2 regions of the Streptomyces nigra genome follow, and region 2 is predicted to be linked to the other one. Evidence: riboswitches for the same ligand, from Rfam matches in the RefSeq annotation. Region 2 holds a riboswitch; the other holds the start of a gene.
The links. A riboswitch is a leader RNA that binds a small molecule or an ion and turns the genes downstream of it on or off. The one in region 2 is predicted to bind thiamine pyrophosphate.

Region 1: another riboswitch for thiamine pyrophosphate. It lies ahead of DC008_RS25330 (thiamine ABC transporter substrate-binding protein); the one in region 2 lies ahead of thiO (glycine oxidase ThiO).

Annotation. Positions count from the first base shown of each region.
Region 1 covers NZ_CP029043.1:5,431,214-5,436,381, forward strand. Annotated here, with positions in the region: gene DC008_RS35730 (hypothetical protein) at 129-413, shown strand; gene rlmN (dual-specificity RNA methyltransferase RlmN) at 539-1,645, shown strand; TPP riboswitch at 1,670-1,775, shown strand; gene DC008_RS25330 (thiamine ABC transporter substrate-binding protein) at 1,852-2,931, shown strand; gene DC008_RS25335 (ABC transporter permease) at 2,907-4,574, shown strand; gene DC008_RS25340 (ABC transporter ATP-binding protein) at 4,575-5,168, shown strand, end outside.
Region 2 covers NZ_CP029043.1:1,922,745-1,927,912, forward strand. Annotated here, with positions in the region: gene DC008_RS08915 (NAD(P)/FAD-dependent oxidoreductase) at 9-1,172, opposite strand; gene DC008_RS08920 (hypothetical protein) at 1,250-2,440, opposite strand; gene DC008_RS08925 (avidin-fold protein) at 2,556-2,903, opposite strand; TPP riboswitch at 2,956-3,067, shown strand; gene thiO (glycine oxidase ThiO) at 3,065-4,228, shown strand; gene thiS (sulfur carrier protein ThiS) at 4,225-4,425, shown strand; gene DC008_RS08940 (thiazole synthase) at 4,429-5,168, shown strand, end outside.

The DNA.
Region 1 (5,168 bases), 3.5 Mb from region 2:
GGCATCGACGGCGGACGGCAGCGGCACTCAGCAGCCCAGCATGGCGCCTGCGTAGGTCCTCCAGGCAGCCCCCCAAGGCTCGCCCGCATCTACTGAGCACCGGCCCCAAGGGGCCTACGGGTCGCCAGGTGCCGGCCGCGGACTTGGTGCGGAAGAGCTGGGAGGCAACCGTCGCGGCCCTGCCCATGGAGGCCCGGGTCACCGGAGAGGTCATCGGTCGCCGGCCCTTCGGCGTCTTCACACGTGTAGACGGCGTGCCGCACGCCGTAGCGCCGGCGGAGATCACGGCCATGCCGCAGGGGATGGACCTCCCGGCCCTGGGCGCCTTCGTCAGTGGGGCGGTGCACTGGCACACCGCACATGACCACCAGGTCAAGGTCCGGCTCGACGAGTGGCAGGCGGCCGACGAGTGATCGCCGCTGGGCCGTCCCCGGGCCGTGCGAGGTTGGCCGACGATGACAGACGGCACCCGTGGGTGACCGCCCCCACCCCGCTCCGGCCTGGGCATCCAGAGTTGATCTGCCACACTGGAAGGGTTATGCCTGCACCCGGAGAACTCACATTCGTCGCCCCGCGCGGAGCCAAGAAGCCGCCGCGGCATCTTGCCGATCTCACGCCCGGTGAGCGCAAGGACGCCGTCGCCGCTATCGGCGAGAAGCCGTTTCGTGCCAAGCAGCTGTCGCAGCACTACTTCGCGCGGTACGCGCACGATCCGGAGCAGTGGACCGACATCCCCGCCGGGTCGCGTGCCAAGCTGCGGGACGAGTTGCTGCCCGAGCTGATGACCGTCGTGCGGCATCTGTCGACCGACCAGGGGACCACGCGCAAGACGCTGTGGCGGCTGTTCGACGGGACGCTCGTCGAGTCGGTGCTGATGCGGTACCCGGACCGGGTGACCATGTGCATCAGCTCGCAGGCCGGGTGTGGGATGAACTGTCCCTTCTGCGCTACGGGGCAGGCCGGGCTGGACCGTAATCTGTCGACCGCTGAGATCGTTCATCAGATTGTCGATGGGCTGCGGGCACTTCGGGACGGCGACGTGCCCGGTGGGCCCGCTCGGCTGTCCAACATCGTCTTCATGGGGATGGGCGAGCCGCTCGCCAACTACAAGCGGGTCGTCGGGGCCATTCGGCGGCTCACCGATCCTGAGCCCGATGGCCTTGGGCTTTCGCAGCGTGGGATCACCGTTTCGACGGTCGGGCTGGTGCCTGCCATTCATCGGTTCGCCGATGAGGGGTTCAAGTGCCGGCTCGCGATCTCGCTGCACGCGCCCGACGACGAGTTGCGGGACACCCTCGTCCCCGTGAACACGCGGTGGAAGGTGCGGGAGGTGCTGGACGCCGGGTGGGAGTACGCGGCCCGGTCCGGGCGCCGGCTGTCCATCGAGTACGCGCTCATCCGGGACATCAACGACCAGGCCTGGCGCGGTGACCGGCTCGGGCGGCTGCTCAAGGGCAAGCCCGTGCATGTGAATCTGATTCCGCTGAACCCGACGCCGGGGTCGAAGTGGACCGCCTCGCGGCCCGAGGACGAGAAGGCCTTCGTCGAAGCCATCGCCGCCCACGGTGTACCGGTGACGATCCGGGACACCCGTGGTCAGGAGATCGACGGGGCGTGTGGTCAGCTCGCCGCCACCGAGCGGTAGTCTGACCGGCGTCAACACATCTGCATATTCCGACAGGGGAGCGCCACAGCGCTGAGAGTGCGGCACCGGCCGCAGACCCTCCGAACCTGGCCCAGGTCATTCTGGGTAGGGAGATCGGTCATCACTCGAGCTGTTGCGCCCTGCCCGAGCCCCCCGGGGCCACGGGCAGGGCCGCGTCTCTTCCTGGTCACTCCAGGAGGAATCAAGTGGGCATCACCAAGAAGGTCACCGTCCTGGCCGTCGGGCTGGGGCTCGTCACGCTGTCCGCCTGCGGGTCGTCCGGCGGGGACGACAGCGGCGGCGGTTCCAAGACCGTCACGCTGGTCAGCCACAGCTCGTGGGCCGTGTCCAAGGACGTCCTCGCCGCCTTCGAGAAGCAGTCCGGTTACAAGGTCCGGGTCCTGGAGGACGGCGACGCCGGGGAGGCCGTCAACAAGGCCATCCTGACCAAGGACAACCCGCAGGGCGACGTCTTCTTCGGCGTCGACAACACCCTGCTGTCCCGCGCCCTCGACAACGGCCTGTTCCAGCCGTACGAGGCCAAGGGCTCGGACATGATCCTGCCCGAGTTCCGGGTCGACCAGGGCAAGCACCGGGTCACCCCCGTCGACACCGGCGACATCTGCGTCAACTACGACAAGGCGTACTTCAGCAAGCACAAGCTGGCCCCGCCGACCTCGTTCGACGACCTGATCAAGCCCGCCTACAAGGACCTCCTCGTCACCGAGAACGCCTCCACCTCCTCGCCCGGCCTCGGGTTCCTGCTCGGGACCGCCGCCAAGTACGGGGACGAGGGCTGGCAGGACTACTGGAAGAAGCTGAAGGCCAACGGCGTCAAGGTCGTCAGCGGCTGGGACCAGGCCTACAACGAGGAGTTCTCCGGGTCCGCCGGCGGCAAGAAGGCCAAGGGCGACCGGCCGCTCGTCGTGTCGTACGCCTCCTCGCCGCCCGCCGAGGTCATCTACGCCGACCCGAGGCCGACCACCGCGCCGACCGGCGTCGCGGACGGCACCTGCTTCCGGCAGTTCGAGTACGCCGGTCTGCTGAGCAACGCCAAGAACGCCGAGGGCGGCAAGGCGCTGATCGACTTCATGCTGACCAAGACGTTCCAGGGCGACATGCCGCTGAACATGTTTGTGTACCCCGTGGTCGAGGGCGCGCAGGTGCCCAAGGAGTTCACGGAGTTCGGGCCGGCGGCCGAGAACCCCCAGACCATGGACCCGGCGAAGATCGCCGACCATCGTGACGACTGGGTCAAGTCGTGGACCTCGCTCGTCCTGAGGTAGTGGGACGCCGTACGCGGAGCGCGGCGGCGCGGCTCGGTCTTGTCGCCGTGCCCGTCGCGTTCTTCGCGGTGTTCTTCGCCTACCCGGTGGCCGCGATCGTGGCGCGCGGCCTGAACGTCGACGGGGAGTGGCGGTTCGGGCGGCTGTGGGACGTGCTCGGGCAGTCCGACATCCGGCACGTGCTGTGGTTCACCACCTGGCAGGCCCTCGCTTCCACCGCGCTCACCCTGCTGATCGCGCTGCCCGGCGCCTATGTCTTCGCCCGCTTCGACTTCCCCGGCAAACAGGTCCTGCGGGCTGTCGTGACCGTGCCGTTCGTGCTGCCGACCGTCGTCGTCGGCACCGCGTTCCTCGCGCTCGTCGGTCGCGGTGGACTGCTGGACGAGCTGTGGGGCGTACGGCTCGACACCACCGTGTGGGCGATCCTGCTCGCGCACGTCTTCTTCAACTACGCCGTCGTCGTACGGACGGTGGGCGGGCTGTGGGCGCAGCTGGACCCCCGGCAGGAGGAGGCCGCGCGGATGCTGGGGGCGTCCCGGTGGACCGCCTGGCGGACCGTCACCCTGCCGGCGCTCGGGCCCGCCGTGGCCGCCGCCGCGCTCATGGTCTTCCTGTTCACCTTCACGTCGTTCGGCGTCGTGCAGATCCTCGGCGGACCGGCGTTCTCCACCCTGGAGGTGGAGATCTACCGGCAGACCTCGGAGATCTTCGACCTGGCCACCGCCGCCGTCCTGACGATCGTGCAGTTCCTGGCGGTCGGCGCGATTCTCGCCGTGCACGCCTGGACCGTACGGCGGCGGGAGAGCACCCTGCGGCTGGTCGACGCGGGCCTGACGGCGCGGCGGCCGCGCGGGGCCGGGCAGTGGGCGCTGCTGGCCGGCGTCCTGGCCGTCATCGTCGTCCTTCTGCTGCTGCCGCTGGCCGTGCTGGTGCAGCGGTCGCTCGACGCGCCGGACCTCGGCTACTACCGGGCGCTCACCGAGGCCGACGGCGGGGTCTTCCTCGTCGCCCCGATCGAGGCGATCGGCAACTCGCTGCAGTACGCCGTCGTCGCCACCCTCATCGCCGTGCTGGTCGGCGGACTCGCGGCGGCCGCGCTGACCCGGCGGGACGCGGGCCGGTTCGTGCGGGGCTTCGACGCGCTGCTGATGCTGCCGCTCGGGGTGTCCGCGGTGACCGTCGGATTCGGGTTCCTGATCTCCCTGGACGAGCCGCCGCTCGACCTGCGGAGCAGCTGGATCCTGGTGCCGCTCGCGCAGGCGCTGGTCGGGGTGCCGTTCGTCGTACGGACCATGCTGCCCGTGCTGCGGGCCGTCGACGACCGGCTGCGGGAGGCGGCCGCGGTCCTCGGTGCCTCGCCGTGGCGCGTGTGGCGGGAGATCGACCTGCCGATGGTGCGCCGGGCGCTGCTGATCGCGGCCGGGTTCGCGTTCGCGGTGTCGCTGGGCGAGTTCGGCGCGACCGTGTTCATCGCACGGCCCGACAACCCGACGCTGCCGGTCGCCGTGGCCCGGCTGCTGGGGCGGGCCGGCGACCTCAACTACGGCCAGGCGATGGCCCTTTCGACGGTGCTGATGGTGGTGTGCGCGGTGGCGCTCCTCGTGCTGGAGCGGCTGCGCACCGACCGGACGGGGGAGTTCTAGATGCTGCTGAGCCTCGAGGGCGCGACGGTCCGCTTCGGTGGGCGGGCGGTGCTCGACACCGTCGATCTGGAGGTCGCCGAGCACGAGATCGTGTGCGTGCTGGGGCCCAGCGGCAGCGGCAAGTCGACGCTGCTGCGGGCCGTGGCGGGGCTGCAGCCCCTGGACGCCGGCCGGGTCACCCTCGACGGGCGCGACCAGGCCGGGGTGCCCGCGCACCGGCGCGGCGTCGGCCTGATGTTCCAGGACCACCAGCTGTTCCCGCAGCGGGACGTCGGCGGCAACGTCGCCTTCGGCGCCCGGATGCGCGGCGCGTCCCGCCGTGAACAGGCCGAGCGGGTCGCCGAGTTGCTGGACCTCGTCGGGCTGCCGGGGGCCGCCGCGCGGGCCGTCGCCTCGCTGTCCGGCGGCGAGCAGCAGCGGGTGGCGCTCGCCCGTGCTCTCGCGCCCCGGCCGCGACTGCTGATGCTGGACGAACCGCTGGGGCAGCTCGACCGCTCGCTGCGGGAGCGCCTGGTCGTCGAACTGCGGGAGCTCTTCGGGCGGTTGGGCACGACCGTGCTCGCCGTCACCCACGACCAGGGCGAGGCGTTCGCG
Region 2 (5,168 bases):
CCCGCGCGCTACGCGGTCGCCGACTTCAAGGGCCGCGCGGGGTCCGCCAGCAGGGTGGCGTCCATCGGCGTGCCCGCCTCGATCAGCCGCCGTCCCTGGGCCAGGTCCCGGGGCCGGCCCACCGCCAGGAGCGCGGTCAGCCGCCCCTCGCGCAGCCAGCAGACCGACCAGGACGGGCCCGCCGGGTCGCCGCGCCACAGCAGCGTGTCGGCGCCCGGGTGGTGTCCGGCGTACTGCACGAACCGGCCGAACTGCTCGGACCAGAAGTAGGGCACGGGGTCGTAGGGCGCGGCGGTCTCGCCGAGGATGTCGGCGGCGACCGTGCGCGGCCCCTGGAGGGCGTTGTCCCAGTGGTGGACGAGCAGCCGCTCGCCGTAGCGCCCGGAGGGGAAGGAGGCGCAGTCGCCGACCGCGTACACGTCCGGCACCGAGGTGCGCAGCCGGTCGTCGGCCAGGACCTCGCCGTGCGCGCCGAGCGCGATGTCCGAGCCGGTCAGCCAGGCGGTGGCGGGCCGGGCCCCGATGCCGACGACGACGGCGCCCGCCGGTACCCGCGTGCCGTCGGCCAGGACGACCTCGCCGGGCTCTACGCGCTCCACGCGGGTGCCCGTGCGCAGCACCGCACCGCTGTCCGCGTACCAGGCGGCCATCGGGGCGGCCACCTCGGCGGGCAGGGCGCCCGCGAGCGGCCGTTCGGCGGCCTCGACGACGGTGACCGCGCAGCCGGCCTCACGGGCGGCGGTGGTGAACTCGGCGCCGATCCAGCCCGCGCCGACGACCACGACGTCGTGCTGCCGGGCGAGCACCGGGCGCAGCCGCTCGGCGTCGTCCAGGGTGCGCAGCAGATGCACACCGGGGACGCCCTCGGTGCCCGGCAGCCGCAGGGGCTCGGCGCCCGTGGCGAGGACCAGCACCTCGTAGGGGACGGGCCCGGCCTCGGTGTCCAGGACGTGGTCGGCGGTGCGGAGGCCCAGCACCTCGCAGCCGAGGCGCAGTTCGACGCCGAGCGTCTCGAAGTCGACGTCGAAGGCGGAGCCCTCGGCGGTGCCGAGCAGCACCGCCTTGGACAGGGGCGGGCGGTCGTACGGCTGGTGGGGCTCGGCGCCGATCACGGTGATCGTCCCGGTGAAGCCCTTCTCCCGCAGGGCGACCGCCGTCTGCACACCGGCCATGCCGGCACCGGCGACGACCACGGACCGCTGCGACTGGGTGGTTGGCTCGCTCACCCGCTCACCATAGACACTCGTCGTCAGCTCGGGTTCCGGCCCCGGCCGCGTCGCATGGCGAGGAGCGCGCCCGCACCCGTGGCCACCGCCGCGGCGGCCACACCCGTGAGCGGCAGCGCCGAGGAGCCGGTGTCCGCCAGTTCGCCGCCGTTCGAGCCGTCGCCACCCGTCGACGACGACCCGCCGGCCGAGCCGCCCGTGGAACCGCCTGACGACCCGCCTGACGAGCCTCCCGTGGAGCCGGCCGACCCGCCGCCCGTCACGTCCAGCGTGATGTCGGCCTTGTCGTTGGCCTTGTCGGGGTCGAACGAGCGGCGTTCGGGGCTCAGCGCGATCGAGCCCTTGGCGCCGGCGATCCGCTTGTCGATCCTCAGCTGGAAGGTGTATTCCATCTGGGCGTCCTCGGGCATGTTCATACCGAGGTGTGCGGGGCAGTTGTACGTCCCGCCCTTGTCGTGGCAGTAGTAGTCGCGCTTGACCACCGACGTTCCGGCGGGAAGCTTGATCAGGACGTGGACGCCCGGCACCTCGCCCTCCTCCAGGAGCCAGGCGGGCCCGGCGTTGGCGAACCTCACCTTCATCGTCACCGTGTCACCGGCCCTCCCGCTCAGCGCGGCACCCGTCACCCGATAGTCGGCCGTGTTGACAGTGGTGACCGGCACGTGGACGTACTTCGCGGAACCCGCGCCACCGGCCGGTCCCTCGACCAGTTTCACCGCCGGCGCGGTCCCCGGCACCGACGGCTCTCCGTTCTCGTCGTCCGACGGGGCGTCCCCGTACCCGACACGCAGCCGCAGCCTGTCGTTGTACGCGCGGTCCAGTGCCTCGACCCGGAGAGGCTTCTCGGGCGTAAGGACGACGCCCGGCTCCACCGGCTGGTCGTACGCGCACGTCGCGGTCCAGTACTCGGGCATCTCGTCGTAGGACCTGACGTGCTGCACACGGCAGTTGGAGGGGACGTCCACGAGGTCGAGCCCCCGGGTGACGGAGTAGGAGACCCACGCCGTCCGGGCGGTCACGGTGCCCTTGTTCGCCACGGTGACCGGCAGGTCGAACGTGCTCCCCGGCCGCAGCCCGTGGACCGGCTCGACTCCGCCGAGGACCAGGTCGGGTGCGGCTTCCTCGCCGAAGGCGGCGGGAGCCGCGGCCAGCACGATCAGGCCGGCGACGACAGCGGCACTCGAGGCGCGGCGGCTGTGCGGGGGTCTGGGCATGGGAGATCCTCTGCTGGGACGCGGGTGGACGGACGGCGCCCACCGGGGAACAGTCCTTGGATCGCTAGACCCCCGCCGGCCGGCAACGGTTGTACGTCCGCCACATGACGGGCCGTCAGTCGGATGCGAGGACCTGCTCCACCACGCTGGTGCCGCTGCCCCGCTGCGACTCCCACTCCCAGGTCTCCGTCAGCCGCACCCGCCCGTCCGGGAGTTCGCCCACCGTGGACAGGCAGTGCCCGGACGAGGTCGTGCCGTCCCGCTTCAGCTGCACGTACCGGAAGTCGAGGCGGTCGCCCTCCCGGGTGCCGACGAGGTGCCCGCGCACGACGTCGCCGCCGCTGTACTCGGCCCAGATCACGCCGTCCTGCTCGTGGTACGTGAACCGGGTGCGCGTCCCCACCTGCCCCGGCGCCTGGTCGGCGACGGGGGCGAGGACGAGACCTTCGAGCGAGCGGGCCATGCGGGGAGGCTCCCTTACCGATACCGGGGACTGCGGGCTAGGGTGGCCACCGTAGAGCACTCGCGGGAGCCCGGACGCACCGGGCTGAGAGGGAGGCTGGCGGCCTCCGACCGTACGAACCTGATCCGGGTCATGCCGGCGAAGGGAGGGGCTGGACGCCCATGTCGCGTACGCGTACCTCAGACGTCCTCGTCGTGGGGGGCGGGATCATCGGACTGGTCACGGCGTGGCGGGCCGCGCAACGCGGGTTCGCCACCGCCGTGGTGGACCCGGACCCGGGCGGCGGGGCCGCCCGGGTGGCGGCCGGGATGCTGGCCGCGGTCACCGAACTGCACTACGGCGAGCAGACCCTGCTGGGCCTGAGCCTCGACTCGGCCCGCCGCTATCCGGACTTCGCGGCCGAGCTCGGCGACCTCACCGGGCACGCCCTCGGCTACCGCAGGTGCGGCACGCTCGCCGTCGCCCTGGACGCGGACGACCGCGCGCACCTGCGCGAGCTGCACGCCCTGCAGAGCCGTTCGGGGCTGGACTCGGAGTGGCTGACGGGCCGGGAGTGCCGGCGCCTGGAGCCGATGCTGGCGCCCGGGGTGCGCGGCGGGCTGCGGGTGGACGGCGACCACCAGATCGACCCGCGGCGGCTCACCGGGGCGCTGCTGGCCGCGTGCGAGCGGGCCGGCGTCACCTTCCACCGGACCTGGGCCGAGCGCCTGGACGTCACCGCGGACCGGGCCACCGGGGTCACCACCACGGACGGCACCCGGCTGGCCGCGGACCGGGTGGTCCTCGCGGCGGGCAGCCTGAGCGGCCGGCTCGCGGGCGTCCCCGACGCCGTACGGCCGCCGGTGCGGCCCGTGAAGGGGCAGGTGCTGCGGCTGACCGTGCCGAAGGGCCTCGCGCCGTTCCTGAGCCGTACGGTGCGGGCGGTGGTGCGGGGCAGCCAGGTGTACCTGGTGCCGCGTGAGAACGGCGAGCTGGTCGTCGGCGCGACGAGCGAGGAGCTGGGCTGGGACACCACGGTGACCGCCGGCGGCGTGTACGAGCTGCTGCGGGACGCCCACGAGCTGGTGCCCGGCATCACCGAGCTGCCGCTGACCGAGACCCGGGCGGGCCTGCGCCCGGCCTCCCCCGACAACGCGCCGCTGCTCGGCCCGACCGCGCTGGACGGGCTGCTGCTCGCCACCGGACACGGCCGCAACGGCGTGCTGCTCGCCCCGGTCACCGGGGACGTCCTGGCGCACGTCCTGACCTCCGGTGAACTGCCGGACGTGGCCCGTGACTTCACCCCGCTGCGGTTCGCCGCCGTCCGCGAGGAGCAGCCCGCATGAACATCTCGCTCAACGGCGAGCGGCGCCGGGTCGACCCCGGTACGGCGCTCGACACCGCCGTACGGCTTCTCACGCAGGCCCCCTCCGGGGTGGCCGCCGCCCTCAACGAGACCGTCGTCCCGCGCGCGCAGTGGCCGTCGACGCCGCTGCGCGAGGGGGACCGCGTCGAGGTCCTGACCGCCGTGCAAGGAGGCTGAACCATGGCCGACGACCCCCTCGTCATCGGGGACCTGTCCCTCACCTCCCGGCTGATCATGGGCACGGGCGGGGCGCCCAGCCTGGACGTCCTGGAGCGGGCGCTGGTGGCGTCCGGGACGGAGCTGACGACCGTCGCGATGCGCCGGGTGGACCCCTCGGTGCACGGCTCCGTCCTGTCGGTGCTGGACCGGCTCGGCATCCGGGTGCTGCCGAACACCGCGGGATGCTTCACCGCGGGCGAGGCGGTGCTGACGGCCCGCCTCGCGCGCGAGGCGCTCGGCACGGACCTGGTGAAGCTGGAGGTCATCGCCGACGAGCGGACCCTGCTGCCGGACCCGGTCGAGCTGCTGGACGCGGCGGAGACGCTGGTGGACGACGGTTTCACGGTGCTGCCGTACACGAATGACGACCCGGTGCTGGCGCGGAAGCTGGAGGACGCCGGGTGCGCGGCGATCATGCCGCTGGGCTCGCCCATCGGCTCGGGGCTCGGTATCCGCAATCCGCACAACTTCCAGCTGATCGTGGAGCACGCGCGCGTGCCGGTGATCCTGGACGCGGGTGCCGGTACGGCCTCGGACGCGGCGCTCGCGATGGAGCTGGGCTGTGCGGGTGTGATGCTCGCCTCGGCGGTGACGCGGGCCCAGGAGCCGGTGCTGATGGCCGACGCGATGCGGCACGCGGTGGAGGCGGGCCGGCTGGCGCGCCGGGCGGGCCGCATCCCGAGGCGGCACTTCGCGGAGGC